DNA from 4 places in the Lysinibacillus sp. NPDC093688 genome. Region 3 is predicted to be linked to each of the others. Evidence: riboswitches for the same ligand, from Rfam matches in the RefSeq annotation. Region 3 holds a riboswitch; each other region holds the start of a gene.
What was found. Region 3 has a riboswitch for cobalamin ahead of ACQKN2_RS02195 (ribonucleoside-diphosphate reductase subunit alpha). Riboswitches for the same ligand answer to the same signal wherever they lie in the genome.

Region 1 (5,195 bases), on a different contig from region 3:
TTTTGCAGCAGTCGAAAACATTACGGTAGTCCCTTTAAAAATCAAAACGGGTCAAGAGCAGGCTGGCTGGCTAAACTATGAATCACTTATTCTACATGCAAGCACGCAAACAATTGATTGCCAGTTGAATGAAGATGATGTCTCAACGATTTTATACACATCGGGTACAACGGGAAAACCAAAGGGTGTGTTGTTTAGCTATCGCAATATTTTAACTGTAGCGCAAATGATTGCAGTGGAAATGGAAGTAAAGCCAGAAAGCCGAATCCTTCTTATGATGCCGTTGACGCATTCAGCCCCATTACATTTATTTTTAATGGCAGGTGTACTTGTAGGCTCAACAAACGTGTTAACACCAACGTTTACACCTGATTTATTGATTGATTCAATGGAGCAGGAGCGGACAACGCATTTCTTTGGGGCACCTGTTGCATATTTGTTAACTGCCCAACTGCCAAGATTGCAAACAGCTGATTTATCATCGATGAAGTGGTGGGCTTATGGTGGGGCACCGTTATCACAAAACGAAGTCCAGCATTTACAAAAAGCTTTCAGAACAGAAAATTTAACCTGTGTTTATGGCTTAACAGAGGCTGGTCCTAACGGTTCAATATTGTTTGGTGAAGAGCATGCAACGAAGGCGGGGAGCGTTGGGCGACGTGCACCACTTGGAGCGGAGCTGCGTATTATCAACGACAATGGAGAAGATGTCAGTGTAGGTGAAGTAGGAGAAATTGTGATATTCGGTGAGGGCAATATGCAGGGCTATTACAAGGATGATATCGCAACAAAGGCTGCATTTATAGATGGCTGGCTAAAAACAGGTGACTTAGCTCGTTTAGATGAGGACGGCTATATTTGGATTGTCGATCGTAAGAAGGATGTCATTTTTTCAGGTGGTGTGAATATTTACCCGAAAGAAATTGAAGATCGTATGTTGAGCTATGAGGGGATATTTGAAGTTGCTGTAATAGGTGTACCACATCCGGAGTGGGGAGAAACGGTGAAAGTGGTTTATGCTGCTAAAACAAATATTGACGAGAACGGACTGAAAGTTTATTTAGAGAAGCATCTTGCTAAATATAAAATTCCACGCATTTTTGAACGTGTGGAAGCGTTACCACGAAATGCATCAGGCAAAATACTAAAACAAACTTTGAAGGGACAAGAGGTGAGATAGCATGAAGGTTTTACAACAGGAAGAAATGAAAACAAAGAACTTTTTTAAAGAGAATGATACACTTCATAAAGTTTTAGAAATGATGCTAGATAAAGAGTTTGCGGAATATGCAACACGTGAGCTAACAGATTTCGGTGAGCTTTGTGCAGGAGATATTGATGTGAGAGCCAAGCATACGGATAGAGAGGGTGAACCTCGATTACAAAGATATAATGCTTATGGTGAAGAAGTGTCAGAGATTTGGGTCAATGACGGCTATAAGAAAACAATTGAAGAGACGTACAATACCGGCATTGTTGGCTATGTGCATAAGGATATTCCGCAACTAAGTAGAAAGGGTAACTATGTGTATAGCTTTGCTCAAGGCTATATACTATCACATGCTGAACCAGGCTTTTACTGTCCTGTTACGTTAACGATGGCAACTGCTTATTTACTTGATCATTATGCGAGTGATGAGGTGAAGGAGCGCTTTTTACCACACGTTTGTGCAACAGGAGAGACAGAGCTATATGAGGGGGCTACATTTTTAACGGAGCGCCAAGGTGGCTCTGATGTTGGGGCGAATGTTGTGGAGGCAAGAAAGGACGGCAAGCAGTATCGTTTATATGGTGAGAAATATTTTGCATCTAACGCAGGAATGTGTGGAGTAACCATGGTATTGGCACGCATGGAAGGGGCTCAGGCAGGCTCAAAGGGTTTAACATTGTTTGCAGTTCCATGGAGAAATGATGATGGCACAGTTAATAATCTGCGCGTTCGGCGTTTAAAGGATAAACTTGGTGTTAGAGCAGTACCTTCTGGTGAGGTGGAATTTGATGGTGCGCTAGCGTATATTGTAGGTGATCCAAATAAAGGGATTTACTATATGTTGGAGGCGCTTAATTTATCAAGAATTTGCAATGCGGTTGCTTCAATCGGCATTATGCGCCGCGGCTATTTAGAGGCGAAGCATTATGTGACAAATCGTCATGCCTTTGGTAAACCTTTAACGCAATACCCTATGATTCAGGATACACTAGGGAAATTTGCTGCCAAACTTCATGTAGAAGTTGCTACGGTTTTTGACCTTATTCAGCTGTACGATAAAGTAACTAGTGGACAGGGGAATAAAGAGGACATTATTTTGAATCGCTTGTATATTGCGATCATGAAAAAAGAAACGGCAGAGCAAGCTGTACATTATGCTAGTGAAGCCATTGAATTACATGGCGGAAACGGCTATATTGAAGATTTTGTTACACCACGGTTATTAAGAGATGCACAGGTACTTACTGTGTGGGAGGGGACTGCGAATATTTTAGCTTTAGAGCTCATTCGATTAGTTGATAAGTTTCATGTGCACGAAATGTTTGTGCGTGTCATGGAAGAACGTCTAGAAAAACTAACTGACAATCCATTAGTCGAAATTGTCGTGAATCAATTGGCAAAACTAGATTCAACTTTGCAAACATTTAGCCGTTTAGATGATGCAACGAAAACGTTCGAGGCAAAAAAGGTCGCAGAGAAAATGGCACATTTATATGAAAGTGTGGTAGCAGTCGAATGGGCACAAAGATTCGGCGGCAAATATGAGAAGCTAGCAGATATTTATTTAGAAAACACATGGTCATTGCGTGAAATGGGTGCACCAATGAAAACGGTACAGTATTTTTCAGATATAGTTTAATCGATTAAGAGTCGTCTCGAATGGAGGCGACTTCTTTGATTTTCATGTATAATAAAATCAACTGAATATTATAAAGGTTCTTTACTTAAGTAAAGTGAAAAGGGAAATCGGTGTAATTCCGATGCGGTCCCGCCACTGTATGTGTGAGTTTTTTCAATCTGCGCCACTGAAAATTTCGGGAAGGCTTGAAAAAGCGTATGAAGCACGAGCCAGGAGACCTGCCTTTATAGAAAACACGTTGTAGCCTACGAGGATAGGATGGTGGATTTTGTATATGTATATTGTGCAAATTTGACCCCCTCATTTTTTATGATGAGGGGTATTTGTTTTGAAGATGAATATCGATAAATTTGAAAAAGTGGGCGATAAACTCAAAAAGTTGGGCGATAAACTCAAAAAGTTGGGTGATAAATCCTCAACGTTGAGCGATAAACCCAAAGTGGGTGATAAATCCGCAAAGTTGGGCGATAAACTCAAAAAGTTGGGCGATAAATCCACAAAGTTGGGCGATAAATCCACAAAGTTGGTTGATAAACTCAAAAAGTTGGGCGATAAACCCTCAACGTTGGGCGATAAACCCAAAGTGGGTGATAAATCCGCAAAGTTGGTTGATAAACTCAAAAAGTTGGGCGATAAATCCACAAAGTTGGGTGATAAACTCAAAAAGTTGGGCGATAAACCCTCAAAGTTGAGCGATAAACCCAAAGTTAGCCGATAACCCACAACCTCGAGCGATAAAAACCTAAAATGTATCGATCAATCAGAAAAACAAGTCGCTAACTTTATGCACAGATAGACTAAGGGGGATTCACATGAAGAAATTTTGGAAAATAGGATTATCTGCATTTTTAGCTGTTGGCTTGCTTGCAGCATGTAACACAAAAGAGGCGACAAATGACAAGTCGTCATCTGCTGAGCAGCAAGAGACATCAAAAGTAAATCAAGCAACATTCCCAATGACGATAACGGATGCTACTGGCAAAGATATTACGCTAGAAGCACCTCCTGAAAAAATAGTCTCTCTCATTCCAAGTAACACTGAAATTTTATTTGGTCTTGGCTTAAATGATGAAATAGTGGGTGTAACAGATAATGACGATTATCCACCAGAGGCTACTAAAAAAGAAAAAGTTGGCGGTATGGATTATAATATTGAACAAATTATTGCGTTAACGCCAGATATCGTTTTTGCACATGCATCGGGTATGGTGAATTCAAAAGGAGCAATTGAACAGCTTGAGGCTGCAGGTGTGAAAGTATTTGTTGTAGCGGATGCCAAAAACTTTAATGAGACTTACACGACGATTGAACAGCTTGGTCATGCAACAGGAAAACTTGAAGAGGCTAAAAAAATAGTCGCAAATATGAAGGCAAAGGTTGCAGAAGTTGAAACAAAACTTGAGGGTGTTAAGCCTAAGAAAGTTTTTGTAGAGTCGTCTGATGAGCCAGAAATTTATACAGCGGGTAAAGGTACATTTATGAATGAAATGCTAGAAATGATTCATGCCGAAAATATAGCAGCAGATTCAAATAACTGGTTTAAAATTGATGCTGAACAAATTATTGAGAAAAATCCAGATGTCATTGTTGTGGCATATAGTTATGTACCGAATATTTTAACGAAAATTCCACAACGTCCAGGCTTTGGAACAATTACTGCCGTAAAAAATAAAGCCATTGTACAAGTGGATAAAAATACGACAAGTCGTCAAGGTCCTCGATTAGCAGATGGTCTTGAGGAATTAGCAAAGGCCGTCTACCCAGAGGCGTTTAAATGAGTAAAACAATTGTAGCCTATGTAACAGCAATTACGCTTTTAATCATTAGCATCTGGTGTGGTGTGGCGATAGGCTCAGTTCATATTCCATTAGAAGTATTGTGGAATAAGGCCGCTGATGAAACAGCTGCCAATATTTTATGGAAGATTCGTTTACCTCGAGTTCTGCTAGCAGGGCTTGTAGGGGCATCACTTGCTATTGCAGGGGCAGCTTTTCAAGGTTTATTAAAAAACCCTTTGGCTGATCCTTATACGTTAGGTGTTTCCTCTGGTGCATCAGTGGGCGCAGTGATGACGATTTTCTTTAGTGTCTCAATACCTGTAATCGGTCATTTCACATTGCCAACCTTTAGTATGATAGGTGCCATATTGACGATGGTAGCTGTTATGGGCTTTGCTAGAATAGTAGACCGCTCACTAAAAATGGAAACTCTTATTTTAACAGGGGTTATATTTAGTTCATTTTTAGGTTCCTTGATTTCATTAATGATTGCATTATCTGGTGAGGAGCTACGCCAAGTGATCGGATGGCTGCTTGGCTCAGTATCGATGCGTGGTTGGCCTTACGT
Region 2 (5,195 bases), on a different contig from region 3:
AAAGTTTCATAAATGAGGATATATTTTTCAAAGATTCCATTCTATATTTTACCATATGTTTTATCCATCGTAGAAATTACGGCTGCCATTCCTACTCGATTTGTAAGATTGGAGTAGAAGAGGAGAGTGTATTAGCCGCGATAAATTTCAACTATGGACAAATTGTCTTATAACTGCTCAATCAGTCTGTGTAAATCTTCCTTAGAACGAGGCATTTTACTATTTTTCTCAAATAGTTTTTTGTTTTGTAAAGCAATGGCCATATCGAAGACCCATGGGCGTTCAAGATGGGCTCTCTCAAGCAAATCCTCTTGAAAGAACAGTTCAACGGGATCCCCATTATAAATAATTCTCCCAGCTTCCATGACGATTATTTGATCTGCCCATTCATAGGCTAACGGGATATCATGCGTTGCCAGTAAAATGCTTCGTTCACCGTTTTCTAACGTAGCTAAATAGTGTAAAACTTGTGCACTATAATAATTATCTAATCCAGCTGTTGGTTCATCTAATAATAAAACGGAAGGTTCCATTGCAAGTACTCCTGCCATTGCGACACGTTTTTTTTGCCCAACGCTTAAAAAATGGATCGGCTTATCAAGCAATGCTTCAACTTCCGTTTGAGCGACAGCCCACGCAATATTCTCTTCCATTTTTTCAGTTGTCCAGCCAAGATTCATAGGTCCAAATGCAATATCTTGCTTAACAGTGCCAGAAAAAAGCTGGTTGTCTGCATCTTGAAAAACAATACCAACCTGTTGACGTAAGTCTTTTAATGCTTTTCTACTGTAGTTAAGTGCTGTGCCTTGAAAGGTTATACTTCCAGCTGTAGGCTTCAAAATTCCATTTAAATGCTGGAATAACGTTGATTTTCCAGCTCCATTATGACCAAGTAAAGCAATTTTTTTTCCTTTTGGAATCTGAAGTGTAATGTCTGTTAAAGCATGCGTTCCGTCTGCATACGCGTAAGATAAATGTGTTAATTCAAAGTATAAGTCTGTCATGAGAAAAAACCTCCATAAATGATGAGGAGTATAAAAATTGCAGCAATACCTAGCCAGTTTTTCGTGTTATAGCTAACCTTCTCCTGCCAATAGACCGTTTCGCCACCACGTGCTTCCATCGCATTGGTTAGCTCACGACTTCGTTGGAACATCTCGACAAATAAAGCAGCAATCAGCATTGAGACCGAGCGAAGCCACTGCATAGGGGAGCTGTATCCTAGACGTGCCTGCTGAGCAAGATGAATTTTTTGCATACTGTCTAAAAAGATAAAAATAAAACGATACGTTAGTTCTAGTAGCTCAACAAATAAAGTGGGCAGTCGCCATTGTCGCAAGACGTAACAAATAGATTGTACTGATGTCGTGAGAATTAAAAAATACAAACAGCTAATGCTGCCAAGGACGATGAAAAAAAGCTGTTGCGCTGTCAGTAAGCTCGCACTGCCAACAAATATTGTCCAATGATAAAGAGAAAATGACCAAATAGTTGGAGGTAGCGTGCTTGTTGCTGGCGCTATAGAAATTAAAATGGATGCTAGGCTCGATAATAAAAAAAATCCGGGTAGCAATAGTAATTTTGCGTAATATTTAGCAGGGATTTTTGCACCTGAAATGATAAAAGCACTCATCACAATAAATGTAATGAGTGAAATTCGTTCATCTCTCATGATAAGCGACAGTAGAAGCAGACCAAGGGATAGCGTCATTTTTTCTAGCGGATGAACAGACGCTAGTTTATTCATATAAGCATACTTATCAATAAGTAACATCTCTTAACCTTCTTTATGTTTACCACGCATTAAGCCGATGAAATAGCCGATAAATCCGGCTCCAATAGCAGCTTGTAGTGCGAATAATAAACTTTCTATTTCACCACTTGGTGGCTCCCATAAGCTTTCAAACCATGGCTCGTAGTTAGCATCTATTTCACCGATTGCTGCCTCCGCTTCACCATCAGCACCTTCAAAATCTGCGCCTTTTTGAATGAAGAGGGGAATGATTGCTAACAACACAACAATTGCTAAGAGCAATAAATTTTTTTTCATGTTAGTGAGCCTCCTTTGCTGAGAAAACACGTAAAGCTTTTAATTCACTCACATTGTATTTTTTCAAGAAGTTCATAACAATCACTGTTAAAATGCCTTCACTAACAGCAAGAGGAATTTGTGTTAATGCAAAAATACTAGAAAACTTTGTGAATGAAGCCATAAAGCCTCCGACCTCAGAAGGGAAGGCAAGAGCTAATTGTACAGAAGTGACAATATATGTACCTAAGTCACCAAGCATTGCTGCTAAAAAGACTGCTACTGAAAACGACAGTCCCATTTTTTGTGAGCCTTTAAATACATAGTAAGCGATAATAGGGCCCATAATGGCCATGGAAAAGGTGTTTGCCCCTAATGTTGTAAGCCCACCATGTGCTAAAAGTAAAGATTGGAATAATAATACGATTGTCCCGATAACACTCATCGCTAATGGTCCAAAAAGAACTGTCCCAAGTCCAACCCCTGTCGGATGCGAACAACTACCCGTTACAGAAGGGATTTTTAAGGCTGATAGCACAAAGGCAAAGGCACCCGATAGTCCTAATATCATTTTTGTTTCAGGATTTTCATCAATGGTTTTACGAATAGAACGTAATCCTAAAATAATAAAAGGAATTGATACGACCCACCAAAAAATCGCCCATTCGATTGGCAAAAAGCCCTCCATAATATGCATCGCAAATGCACGATCTGGCACGAATAAAAATGCCAATAAGAAATAACTAAGCTTCCAACCTGAGAATTTCAAAAATCTCTCCTCCTCACATTAAAATTTTTCGAATTAGTATGCGAAAAAAAACACTTTTCCGGTATTGGAAAAGTGCATAGCTAAAAAATGCAAATAAAATTCTAATCTGCTAAGCCGCACACCCATCCTCGTAGGTTGAAACGATCACATATTTTTCGGCAGGTCTCCTGGCTTTAGTTCAACGTTTTATAGGCCTTCCCATCCTTTGGACAGTGACATTATCTATAAAACTCCCTAGTACAGTGGCGGGACCGCGCCGGACTTGAACCGGCTTCCCTTTTAAGCGAAATGATGAACAATTCGCACCGAAAAAAGATGAAGTTGTGAGATTTCACGACAAAGTGTAACATGATTTTCCATATATATGCTATACTTTTTATGAAAAAATTTTTAATTGAGTGTTTATGTCGAAAATTTAGATAAATAGAATAGAAATGTCATATTTTTCTTTAAAAAATTAATGAAAATGTCACAAATTAAGAAAGAAATATTGAAATTTTAAAAAAATAAGCTATGATAGAAACAGTTTTTAATTTTATAAAAAAACGACAAATTCATATAAAACATCCATAAGTGCTTGAATATTTTCAAGATAATAGGGAAATCGGTGAGAGTCCGATACAGCCCCCGCTACTGTAATAGCTGATGAAATCGCGGATGCCACTAGTGAAAACTAGGAAGGCGCGAAAGTAAAAGGAAGCTTAAGTCAGGAAACCTGCTTATGTGATGATGCATGCAAACTTTTCGGAGGGAGAAGTTGAAGCGAAAGCGAGTACATATCTATATTCGTTTTTTTGGGCTTCTACAAACCTTTACTCTTCGTCTAGAGTAAAGGTTTTTCTTTTTCCTAAAAGCAAATGAAGGGAGAAAATTTATGACAACTTGGAATTTAGAGGGGATGAAAACACATCTTTTTATATGCAATGGTAGTAGCTGTATGAAAAAAGATGCTGAGGACATTACTCAGGCAATTCGTGATGAAATACAGTTACTGGCACTTGATAAGGAAATACATACGACAAGAACTCGCTGTAACGGCAGGTGTAAGGATGCTTGTGTTGTCATTGCTTATCCTCAGGGGAATTGGTACCGTGTTCCGACAACGGAGCATGGGAGAGCACTTGTACAAGATTTAAATCATGAATCGTTACTAAATGAACATGTCTTTACTTTACGTGAAGGTTCGTTACAACGTACAGCACAAACAACAGCCATTAAAGGTATTGAAAAGGTGAAAGAGGGGTAACAAAATGGCGCAAAAAGGGAAGATTTTCGTAGTTGGCTTTGGCCCTGGAGACTTTAAACATATTACGACTCGTGCTGTAGAGGCACTACAACAAAGTCATATGATCATTGGTTATAAAACCTATGTTGAGCTTATTCAGGATTTAGTTAGTGCAAAGTCGATTATTAGCACTGGTATGACAGAGGAAGTTTCACGTGCACAGGAAGCGGTACGTCAAGCAGAGGCAGGAAGTATCGTATCGGTTATTTCCAGCGGTGATGCCGGTGTTTATGGAATGGCCGGATTAGTGTATGAGGTATTAATAGAGCTTGGCTGGACAGAAGCCACTGGTATCGAGGTAGAAATTGTTCCAGGTATTTCTGCTATTAATTCGTGTGCAAGTTTACTAGGTGCTCCAATTATGCATGACGCCTGTACCATTAGTTTAAGTGACCATTTAACTCCTTGGAATTTAATTGAAAAGCGAGTAGAAGCCGCAGCAATGGCGGATTTTGTGATTGCGCTTTATAACCCAAAAAGTGGACGTCGTACGAGACAAATCGTAGAGGCACAACGAATATTATTAGAATATCGTTCGCCAGATACACCGGTTGGTCTTGTGAAAAGCGCGTATCGTGATCGTCAGGAAATTACGATGACGACTTTAGCAGAAATGCTCGAACATGATATCGGCATGTTAACAACCGTTATTATCGGGAATTCAACAACATTTTTCTACGACAATAAAATGATCACACCACGTGGTTATCAGCGCAAATATACACTTGGTGAAGAAAAACAGCCGTTACGACCACATCAACGACTGAAGGAAGAAAATGAACCATGGGCCATGAATCAGGAAACAGGGGCAGCGCGGAATGATTTTGCGACAGATCCCAATGCGAATCGTATAAAACCCAGTTTAGCTATAACACCAGAACCAAAGCTTAAAAAATCATCACTTGAATTGGCAACAGCAGCTCTGGCAATGGTGAAGGGAACGAGCGCTGTGAAGAGTTCACCTAAGCTTGTTCAACAAAAAATCGAATCCATTTTTGAATTAGCTGTTAGTCCAGGGGTAGCCAATAAGTTTTTTACTCCTCAACAAATGATGACATTAGCTGAGGTAGTTGGTGAGGAAGGAACGATGGAGTATACACCTGACCATCAAA
Region 3 (5,195 bases):
TACTGACGGGAACGCTGCTCGAAGAAATCTGTTTTTCCTAAGTCAACATCCTCATACGCTTTTACCCACTTCAATGGATTTTTGCGATAGCCTTCAAATGGACGCTCCACGCCAAGCTGATTACAGCGTACGTTCGCATAGAAGTGTACATAATCATGCACATCTTCAACATCGAGGCCATCAATTTTACCGCCAATCACTTCATTGGCCCAATCGACTTCTAGCTGAACCGCTTCACGGAAGATTTCCTGTACACGAGCTGCTCGTTCTGGTGTATCGTATTCAGGATATTCTTCTAATAGCTCCTGATAAATTTTCACAAATAAATCGACATGTAGCTGCTCATCGCGATTAATATAATTAATCATCGTCGACGAGGCCACCATTTTTTGATTGCGTGCTAAATGATAGAAGAAAGCGAAGCCAGAATAGAAGAATAAACCTTCTAAAATCACATCATAAATAATCGCTTCTAGCATATTTTCAACAGTTGGCTCCTCCGAAAATGCATGGTAGCCCTTAATAATGAACTCATTACGTCGCTCTAACACTGGCTCTGTACGCCAAAAGTCAAACGTACGATCTTGCTCGTCTTTGTTCACAATACTTGATAGCACATAAGAATAAGAGTGATTATGGATCACCTCTTGTTGCGCTAAAATAATCATTAATGCATTTAAGCTTGAATCTGTTAAATAGTCCGCTACTTTCCCGGCAAAATCGGTTTGTACACTGTCTAATAGCGCTAGTAAGCCAATGATTTTTAAAAAGGATTCCTGTTCATCTGCTGATAGCTGTGGAAACTGCTTGACATCATTGCTCATATTAATTTCAAACGGTGTCCAGAAGTTCCCTAGCATTTTTTTATATTTAGGATAAGCCCAGCTAAAACGCACATCATCCCAGTTTAAAATGTTAGAAGAGCGCCCGTTCACAATTCCTGTTGAACGGTTTGGTGCTTCCTTATCCATAATTTGTCGTTTAGTAATAGTTGTCATTATTAACTTCCTCCTAGCTTGCGCAAGACTCACATTCTAGCAATTCTACAGACGTTGAGCGTACATAATATGTCGTTTTCACACCGCTCGCCCAAGCATTCATATGCAACGCTAGTAAATCTTTTGCCTTAATCGTATTTTGAACGTATAAATTAAGTGAAATGCCTTGGTCGATATGACGTGCTCGTGCAGCATTTTGCTTGATTGTCCAATTTTGATCGATGAAATAAGCAGATTTATAATACCAAGTTGTCACAGGTGATAGATCTGGTACTGTTACTGGAATTTTGTAATCCTTCTTCTCCTCTGAATAACTCTTTTGGAAGATAGGATCAATCGTAGCTGTACTGCCCGCTAAAATGGATGTTGATGAGTTCGGTGCAACCGCCATGACATAACCGTTACGCATTCCTTTTTCAGCAACCGCTGCGCGTAACTCGTTCCATTTATGACTGTCGTAGCCACGTTTGTCAAAATACGCACCAGAATGCCAATCCGAGCCTTCAAATAGTGGGTATGCCCCTTTTTCACATGCTAAATTGTTAGAAGCACGAATCGTTAAATACGCAATTTCCTCATAGAGCTTGTCCGCAAATTCTACAGCTTCCTCAGACTCCCATTGAATTTCTTTCAACGCTAATAAATGATGCCAGCCAAATGTTCCAAGCCCAATACCACGGTAGCGTAAGTTCGTACGCTCTGCTTGTTTTACTGGAATTGTATTAAGTGCAATAACGTTATCTAACATACGTACTTGAATCGGGATCAATCGTTCTAAAACACCAGCCGGTACAGCTCTACCTAAATTGATAGATGATAAGTTACATACAACGAAATCTCCAGGTTTGCGACGTGTTACGATGACATCATCTTCAAGGGTAATAGACTCAAATTCAGTAGGCGACATATTTTGGAATATTTCTGTACACAGGTTCGAGCTATATACCATTCCTTCATGCTTATTCGGATTCATGCGATTCACTTCATCTCGATAGAACATAAACGGCACGCCTGTTTCAAGCTGTGAGCGCATAATTCGCTTCATAATATCAATCGCTGGCACGACTTCACGACTTAATAATGGATTCGCGATACATTCCGCATATTTAGTACGGAAAGAGCCATCACCCTTTTTCTCATCGTAGTAATCCTCTAATGAAAAGCCCATAACTTCTCGCACTTCATGTGGATCAAATAAATGCCATTCCCCGCGCTCTTCAACCGTTTCCATAAATAAATCCGGTAAGCATAGTCCTGTGAAAATATCATGGGCACGCAAACGCTCATCCCCATTGTTTAAGCGTAAATCTAAAAACGTAAAGACATCTTTATGCCAAATATCTAAATAGACAGCAATAGCTCCTTGTCGTTGACCGAGCTGATCGACTGAAACCGCAGTATTATTAAGCTGTTTAATCCATGGTAAAACGCCACTTGATGCGCCTTTAAAGCCTTTAATTGATGAGCCTCGGCTACGAATTTTGCCCATATAAACGCCAATGCCACCGCCGTATTTCGATAATGTAGCGACATCTGTATTCGTATCATAAATACTTTGTAAACTATCATCTACTGTATCGATAAAGCAGCTAGATAGCTGACCATGTGTTTTACCTGCATTCGATAAAGTCGGTGTGGCAACAGTCATATATAAACTACTCATTGCCCAGTAAGATTCACGTACTTTTTCTAAACGATTTTCTGTTTCATCCTGCATAAGGGTCATCGCAATGACCATCCATCGTTCCTGTGGTAGCTCCACTGGTGTTTTCGTGTAATCACGAACTACATAGCGGTCCATTAATGTTTTTAAGCCAATATACGTAAACAATTCATCTCGACTTGATTCTAAATAGGAAGCGAGTTCTTGAAGATCCTGCTCACTATATTTTGTTGTTAAACATTCATGATACAAACCAGCTTCTGTATAGCGTGCTAATTGTTCTGGGAAACCTTTATAAACATCCTGCACTGGAACGCCACGGCGCATTGCAAATTGATCATACAGTTTTTCTAAATAAACTTGAGCTGCGACAAATGTCCAGTAAGGCTCCTCCTCATCAATTAGGCTAAGCGTTTGTAAAATCATCGCATCCGCCCATGCTTCAAATGTCGCATTGTCGTTTTTTCGTAGCCAGCGATCCGATAATCTTACAAAACTTTCGAGTTCATCCTCCGTATAACTTTTCTTGAGCTTAGCAATTTGCTGTTCGATTTGAATTGTCATGTATACATTCTCTCCCTTTCTTTCTCCAGCAACACAAAAAGCGATCACGCAACATCTATCGGTTACGTGATCGCTGTAAAATCGGAAATGGAAATGAAGGACATGCACACTAAGAAGTGGACAAATCTCTCGCCTCCACTTCTCAATCCCCGAAGAATGTGTTGCTGTCTTGAACAAGTTGGCAGGTCTCCTGGCTCATGCTTCCTCCAAATGATGACCTTCCCGTTCTTCACAGTGGCCTATTCATCATTTGTCAGCACTTACAGTTGCGGGGACAGCTTCGGCCTAAGATGACTCTTTTCCGAATTCCCTTTTAAACCACATTTGGTACCGCTCGTCCAAACTACTATATATTGTGTTTTAACTCCTAAACAAATCTAACATATTGTGTTTATACTTGCAATAGGCGTTTTGCCCCTTTAAATTTTTAAAGTGCTACTTTTTCTCGAAGCAAGCCCGATTACAATGCAGTTTTACGTAATTTTTCAAAATTTCTAGGAAAATATTTTTGTGCTAGCTGCTCTTTTTCTGGTTGTATTCCTAGCAAAACTACTGCACATGGACCAGCCGTTTTCTCAACATCTAATGAACTTTTGACCTGTTGCTCGCCAAAAAGTCGAGTAAATTCTGCTTGCAGACCTTTTGATCCTACTGGCCATACTTGCTGCACTATTCCCTCTTTCCACGCTTGGAAAACAGGTTGTAGCAGTGCGATATCTTCAGGCTGTGCAAGGACTTCATTGCCTACAAGTGGCATCCCATATGTGTACCAACTTAGCTGCTCATCCTTAGTTGCTGTGCGTTTTTGTTGCTCACCAAGCATCGTTATTGACAAACCTGATTGTAAAGTCGGCATATTGGACTCTGTGCTACCGTCTATTTGCGGACAAATAAGACCAGCCTCATCAAAAACTTGCTGAATGCCTGCAACATAACGAGACCATGCAGCATCCCCTGAAAAATTAGCAAGTAAAATATGCCTTGGTAAAGCATTTGCAGCAAGCTGCTCTAAAAATGTAACGCGTGCGGTAAAATATGCCGTAAGTTGATCTGGAGCAGACACAACATCTTGTAGCTTTTCGCCAATTGCTGCGGCATTATCTGTTGTCGCAATCAGCTCACCTATTTTTATTGCATTTCTCAATGGACTCGACCTTCCTTACGCACAAACACCTTCGACAGAATTGGCATCACAACCGCAACGATCACTAAATTTATAAGTGTTGCCAGTGGAAGACTAGTCAATGACGTCCAGTAAAATGCCGGACTAATGATAAAGTAAAATGGTAAAGGTGCCACGACACCATTTAATATAAGTGCCACAGGCCATTTCCAGAAATGCATTCCTTTTTTATGCATAACCCCAAAGATCCATACAACAATAAACATTTCCACTGCGATAATTATATGTAGTGGTCCTAGAGGGAAGCCAGTAGTCAAGGCTGAGATAAAATGCCCAATGACTCCCGCAACACCAGCTAATACTGGTGATAAAAATACAACGCTCAAAAATGCAGGTGCAGAGTCAAGCGCTGCAGTTGTAATAAATGTAGGAATTTTAATAACTGCACCCACTGCACAAATTGCTGCTACCATGGCAGTGAGCGTCAATTTCATCAATTTTTGTCGATCCATCCCATTTCCTCTTTCCGTTTACATTTTGTTTATCCTAACGCTAGGTTGATTTCCGTTCCGACTGGGCGCTTTGTTGCTGACGCTTCGCTTTCGCACAGAAAACATTTGTTGCTGACGCTTCGCTTTCGCACAGAAAACATTTGTTGCTGACGCTTCGCTTTCGTGCAGAGCAAAGCTTCCTGGAGGCGTCTGATGAGCCACACCTCACTCCAATCAACCTATATACACGCCATACGCCTTAGCGAATGTCATCCCTATCTTTTTAATGAGAACCTAAATAAAAAACTATATCATTTGATTTGTTCCCCAATACCGTACCAAATGCGGACGACTCG
Region 4 (5,195 bases), on a different contig from region 3:
AAAGCAAGTAAAATAAGTGCACTGCCAATACCTGTTCGATCCTTCCCGACTGCACAATGATGAACAAGCCCTAAATTTTCAGGTTGTTGAATCGTTGCTATTAACTCTTTGAACGAGGCATTATTAAAAGGCATTTGTGCATAAAATTCTCGGAACATCTCCGGGCTTACAACCTTATAAAAATCTTTTCCACCAGCGTTTGTAGGCATCTCAAAAGCATGATTTCCCTTAGCTGGTATTTGAATATAATTAGCATTAGGGAATCTCGGATTAGGATTATTTTGAGCCTCATGGTTGTCTCGATAATCAAAAATTGTTTTCACACCTAGCGTTTCAAAAAGCTCCTTATCTGCTGTCGTCATTTTACCAAGTGCCGCTGAACGATAAATCAAACCATTCTTAACAGCACGCCCATCTCTCGACTTATAACCACCCATATCCCGAAAATTATAAACTGCCTCAAACGGAATAATCTTTATATCAAACTGTTTCACTCACTGCACCTCTTCCTGTTAGCAAGCATACTTATCTCTATTTTATAGAACAATTCGATATAATACCAATTTTCGAACTAGGAAATGTCATACACTACTTAGAGCGATGAGGGGATTTATTTGAGCACTTCTTTATCTGGGCGGAGCAGGTCGGTGGTCGTATTTCCCGATCACTTTTCCTCCCAAGCGGAGCAGTTATCCACTTTACCCGATCACTTTTTCATCCAAGCGGAGCAGTTATCCACTTTACCCGATCACTTTTCCTCCCAGGCGGAGCAGTTATCCACTTTACCCGATCACTTTTCCATCTAGCGGAGCAGTTATCCACTTTACCCGATCACTTTTCCTTCCAAACGGACCAGTTATCCACCTTTCCCGATCACTTTTCCTCCCAGGTGGAGCAGTTATCCACTTTACCCGATCACTTTTCCTTCCAGCGGAGCAGTTATCCACTTTACCCGATCACTTTTCCTTCCAGCGGAGCAGTTATCCACCTTTCCCGATCACTTTTCCTCCCAGAGTAGGTCTCCTTCTTACCCATCAAAAAAGCTGCCCTTGATAAAGGACAGCTCGAAAATACTATTTTTCAATAATAATTATTTAAATAACTCAGGGTATACTGCTTTTGCGATTAACTCAACAGCTTCGCCAATACGCGGACCTGGGCGATTTGAAATATCAGTATCTATAGAATAAACCGCTTTATTTTGAATGGCCGTGATTGAATTCCATCCATCACGAGAAAGAATTTCTTCCGCTGAGTTTTTCACATAGCTTACTGTTGTTAAAATGACTTCTGGATTTTTCGCAATGACATCTTCCTCAGATACCGGTGCCCAGCTTTTAAGGTCAGCAAAAACGTTGTTAACATTTGCAGCATTTAAAATCTCTTGTTGGAATGTACCAGAACCAGCTGTATAGATATCTGGCTTTGGACTAATTTCTAAGTAGACATTTTTGGGTTTTTTCACATCTTTAACTTTCGCTTGGACATCTGCAATTTTAGCTTTAATATCTTCATTTAACTTTTCGCCTTTATCTTCAATTCCCATAACCGTTGCGACTTGTTCGATATCCCCATAAACATCATCAAATGATTTAGCTGATTGAATGGCAAACACTTTAATACCCGCATCCTCAAGGCCTTTTAATGCATTTAAATTTTCTTCATCTTTGCCTCCAGTTGTATAGGCAATAACGACATCTGGCTTTAGGGCTAAAATACGCTCACTATTGAATGTTGTAGAATTAGAGACGCGCTCAATTTTTTGTGCTTCTTCTGGATACGTATCAAATTCTGTTGCACCAACGATTTTATCGCCTACGCCTAGAGCAAATAAAATTTCTGTATTACTAGGTTGTAATGAAACAATAGTTTTAGGTACTGCATTAAACGCTACTTCTACGCCACGGTCATCCTTAACTTTATAGCTAGTTTTCTCAACTTGTTGAGCTTCCTTAGAAACAGTTCCTTCATTTGTATCTTCTTTCGTGCCACAGCCAACTAATACGAGTGCCAGCATCAACACAGAAAGCCATTGCAGCTTAAACATTTTCTTCATTTCATTGATTCTCCTTTTTCTTTTTCATCGGGTATGACTTACTAATAAACGGTATTTCAGCAATACCAGCATGCTGATTCATATAGACAGCCATTACAAAAAACACATTGGCTAGCAATCCTAAATAATCAAAGAGAATAGCTGGTACTTCGCGTTCTTCAGACACTTTGTGCAAAACACGATATGATTTTTTCGCCTCACTACGGCATAAATGTAATGTAGTAGCCGCCTCTATTCCTTGAGGTAATACAAAGTTTTGTATTTCATCCTTAACATGGCTAACATAGAAATCATAGCGATCACTTAGCCAAGTCAAATCATCTTCGGTTACCGCTAATTTACCTCGGACTGAGCCATTTACATGGTATGCCATTGGCAAAATGGCTAGCAAATCATCTGCTACTACCTCTACCGTTTCTTTTTTCACCGCCGCCAATGCTACACCAATATGCGTTGTTAGGCTATCTGTTCGAATTTCAAAATCTACTGTCGATGCCTTTTCACGCATAAATGGATAACAAGAATAACGTGCATCTTTTTTCAAATCTAAGTCCCCGCTTTCCTTCATGAAAAATTCTTACCTTATTAACACCCGGCTTACATTAGGTGAATTATAAGTGCACATAAAAAAAACGTTGTTCCCACTCCTAAGGAAACAACGAAAAATAACATAAATATTGTCGCATAGATACGACATAGCCTATGTATTTGCCGCATATCCTCCTAGCTTCCGAAGAGTTATCTATACGTTCAAACAAAGGTCGGTCTCCTGGCTTGCACAGTTCACTACGTTCATAAAGAACCTTCCCATCGGATAATTCGACAGTGGTATATCTTTATAATTCCTGTACTTACAGTTGCGGAAACAGCTTCGGTTTTTCACCGAATTCCCGATTATGCTATAGTTCAGCACCTTTATTCTGCAAGAATTATTCACTTGTAATGCAGTTTAACATAGATTGATAGGAAAAAATAGCTGTGGAATTTAGAATAAACAAATTACGATGGATAAGAATCATGCAGGTATTACCTTATGCACGCGGATATATTCACTGCCCCCACGGGTATTCATCCTGCTCGTGCAGATACTTGTTATGCTTCATGGAGTAAAACATTTTATTTTTTCATACGTTATAAAAAAATTAGCTATTTCAAAACTTTTACCGGATGGCATTCTTATATTTCTTTTTGGATTTAATATCTTCTTCTTCCTCAATTAAACGTTGTGCAATCTCTAGTAGTTTTGGGTCATTTGTTGCATCGAATAGCTTTTTAAAGGAAACTATAATATCATAGCGTATTAATGTCGGGTGTTTTTCGTCTAAGCATGTTTGATACCTTTTAGCCAAATATGATACGACTAAATCTCTTTGTACTTGCCCTGCTAAGCCTATTTTCCAAATTGCCTGTAAAGTATGCCTCACAGTGACTGTTTCTTCATCATACGTTACTGCCCAAATCTTTAAGAAGTCCTCTAATACTCTTTCTTCAGGATCACTTTTTGCTGCCAATGCGCATAAAAATTGTGCAGCACTTGCACGCACATGACCATTTTTGTATGTAAGAGTCTGAACAAGTTGTTCCCAAACTGAATATGTCCAATCAACTGGCTCCTGCATAATTTTCATTAATTCTTCGTATGATTTGTATTGAATATCACGGTCACGCTCTGTTAAATTACTAAAAAGTTGCAAAATCTCTTTTTCCATGATTCATCCCTACCTTTATTGTTTCAGAACGAAAAAAAATAATGCACTTGTAAGTGTTTTCTCATTTCCCATCATTCGTTACTTCGCTACTACAAAATAAAAGTCTCAAATAATTATAATTTCAAAGTAAGATCCCTACTTGTATATGTCAAAATTATCAGAAACGAGGTTCAATATGCAAGGAATACTTTCTTTTAGCTATATGAAGACATATTTTACTCGTTAGAGGTGTCACACTTATCAGCCTTTGCTTTAATTCAAGTAAAATACGCATTAATGATGACAATCATTCTATGAATAAGTGATGTTATTTCTTTTCTCGGCTCCATCTTCATTTTTGTAACTGGTCCTATAGTAGTAAATATATCTACTTATGTAAATTTATTCTTCACAGAAGTTATTTTACTCATTATTGATCGAGTAGTCGAGCCTAAATTAATGGATAACCATATCTGTTTGCCTGCTAGGTTTACTCGTAGGTTTTTAACTATATTTTAAATAGTTGATTTTTACGGGATAACCTCCAATACCGTCAAATAATAAAAAAGGTTATCCTTGTAATTTCTTTTACAAAGATAACCTTTTCGCTATTTAAATCGTCTATATTTTAGTACGGCTTTTTAAATACGACCGAAGCCTACTAAATATTGATTCCACCAATCAAGTGATTCAATGACAACACCTTTATTTTGAGCATCAATCATCGTGTTGTTTCCTAAGTAAATACCTACATGCGCTATACCCGAACCATAGCTGAAGAATACTAGGTCACCTACACGTGCTTCACTTGCTGAAATACGTTGTGTTGCTAAATATTGTTGTGATGCTGTACGTGGTAAAGATACGCCTGCTTGTTGGTAAGACCATTGCACAAGACCTGAACAGTCAAATCCTGTCGATGGGTTACTACCGCCCCAAACATAGCTACGACCTAGGAATTGTTTCGCAGTTGAAATAGCATCACCTGAAGATGCAGTGCCTGACCCTGAACCAACAACGACTTTTTGTTCTGATTTTTCATTGTTAGCTTTGCTACTATTGCTAGCATCGCTATTATCATTATCGTTACTGTTATTATTGTTGTTTGTTGCTTGTACAACTGGAGTAGCTGCTTGAAGTGCACGTAAACGAGCTGCCTCTTCCTCTGCTGCTTTACGTTCTGCTTCTAAACGCTCTTCTTCTTGTTTCGTTGCAATTTGTGCCTTTAATGCAAGAGATTTTGCTTCATTTTCAGCTTTTTTAACTTCCATTTCGCTTTCCTTCTCTTGAAGCTCTTGGAATTGCTTTTGAAGCTCTTTTTGTTTTTCATCTAATGTTGCTTTTTGTTTCTCTAAGTTAGCCTTATCTGCTTCTTGTTGATCTACTAATTCTTGGTCAGCATCCATTAATGTTTTTACCGCTACGACACGGTCCATTAAATCTGCAAAGCT

Region 1: it holds a riboswitch for cobalamin, as region 3 does, so the genes downstream of both, ACQKN2_RS13455 (hypothetical protein) here and ACQKN2_RS02195 (ribonucleoside-diphosphate reductase subunit alpha) in region 3, are expected to answer to the same signal.
Region 2: it holds a riboswitch for cobalamin, as region 3 does, so the genes downstream of both, ACQKN2_RS22385 (energy-coupling factor ABC transporter permease) here and ACQKN2_RS02195 (ribonucleoside-diphosphate reductase subunit alpha) in region 3, are expected to answer to the same signal.
Region 4: it holds a riboswitch for cobalamin, as region 3 does, so the genes downstream of both, ACQKN2_RS04580 (hypothetical protein) here and ACQKN2_RS02195 (ribonucleoside-diphosphate reductase subunit alpha) in region 3, are expected to answer to the same signal.

Annotation. Positions count from the first base shown of each region.
Region 1 covers NZ_JBNNUX010000015.1:78,757-83,951, reverse strand. The annotation lists gene ACQKN2_RS13465 (class I adenylate-forming enzyme family protein) at 1-1,180, shown strand, start outside; gene ACQKN2_RS13460 (acyl-CoA dehydrogenase family protein) at 1,182-2,849, shown strand; cobalamin riboswitch at 2,907-3,089, shown strand; gene ACQKN2_RS13455 (hypothetical protein) at 3,178-3,567, shown strand; gene ACQKN2_RS13450 (ABC transporter substrate-binding protein) at 3,662-4,627, shown strand; gene ACQKN2_RS13445 (FecCD family ABC transporter permease) at 4,624-5,195, shown strand, end outside.
Region 2 covers NZ_JBNNUX010000045.1:15,579-20,773, reverse strand. The annotation lists gene ACQKN2_RS22400 (energy-coupling factor ABC transporter ATP-binding protein) at 168-1,004, opposite strand; gene cbiQ (cobalt ECF transporter T component CbiQ) at 1,001-1,774, opposite strand; gene ACQKN2_RS22390 (energy-coupling factor ABC transporter substrate-binding protein) at 1,778-2,050, opposite strand; gene ACQKN2_RS22385 (energy-coupling factor ABC transporter permease) at 2,052-2,798, opposite strand; cobalamin riboswitch at 2,939-3,123, opposite strand; cobalamin riboswitch at 3,353-3,536, shown strand; gene ACQKN2_RS22380 ((2Fe-2S) ferredoxin domain-containing protein) at 3,673-4,044, shown strand; gene cobJ (precorrin-3B C(17)-methyltransferase) at 4,049-5,195, shown strand, end outside.
Region 3 covers NZ_JBNNUX010000001.1:430,779-435,973, reverse strand. The annotation lists gene ACQKN2_RS02200 (ribonucleotide-diphosphate reductase subunit beta) at 1-998, opposite strand, end outside; gene ACQKN2_RS02195 (ribonucleoside-diphosphate reductase subunit alpha) at 1,012-3,225, opposite strand; cobalamin riboswitch at 3,387-3,576, opposite strand; gene ACQKN2_RS02190 (hypothetical protein) at 3,686-4,369, opposite strand; gene ACQKN2_RS02185 (ECF transporter S component) at 4,366-4,860, opposite strand; gene ACQKN2_RS02180 (bifunctional adenosylcobinamide kinase/adenosylcobinamide-phosphate guanylyltransferase) at 5,151-5,195, opposite strand, start outside.
Region 4 covers NZ_JBNNUX010000003.1:171,986-177,180, reverse strand. The annotation lists gene ACQKN2_RS04590 (tyrosine-protein phosphatase) at 1-494, opposite strand, end outside; gene ACQKN2_RS04585 (ABC transporter substrate-binding protein) at 1,091-2,056, opposite strand; gene ACQKN2_RS04580 (hypothetical protein) at 2,058-2,600, opposite strand; cobalamin riboswitch at 2,799-2,988, opposite strand; gene ACQKN2_RS04575 (hypothetical protein) at 3,217-3,765, opposite strand; gene ACQKN2_RS04570 (NlpC/P60 family protein) at 4,386-5,195, opposite strand, start outside.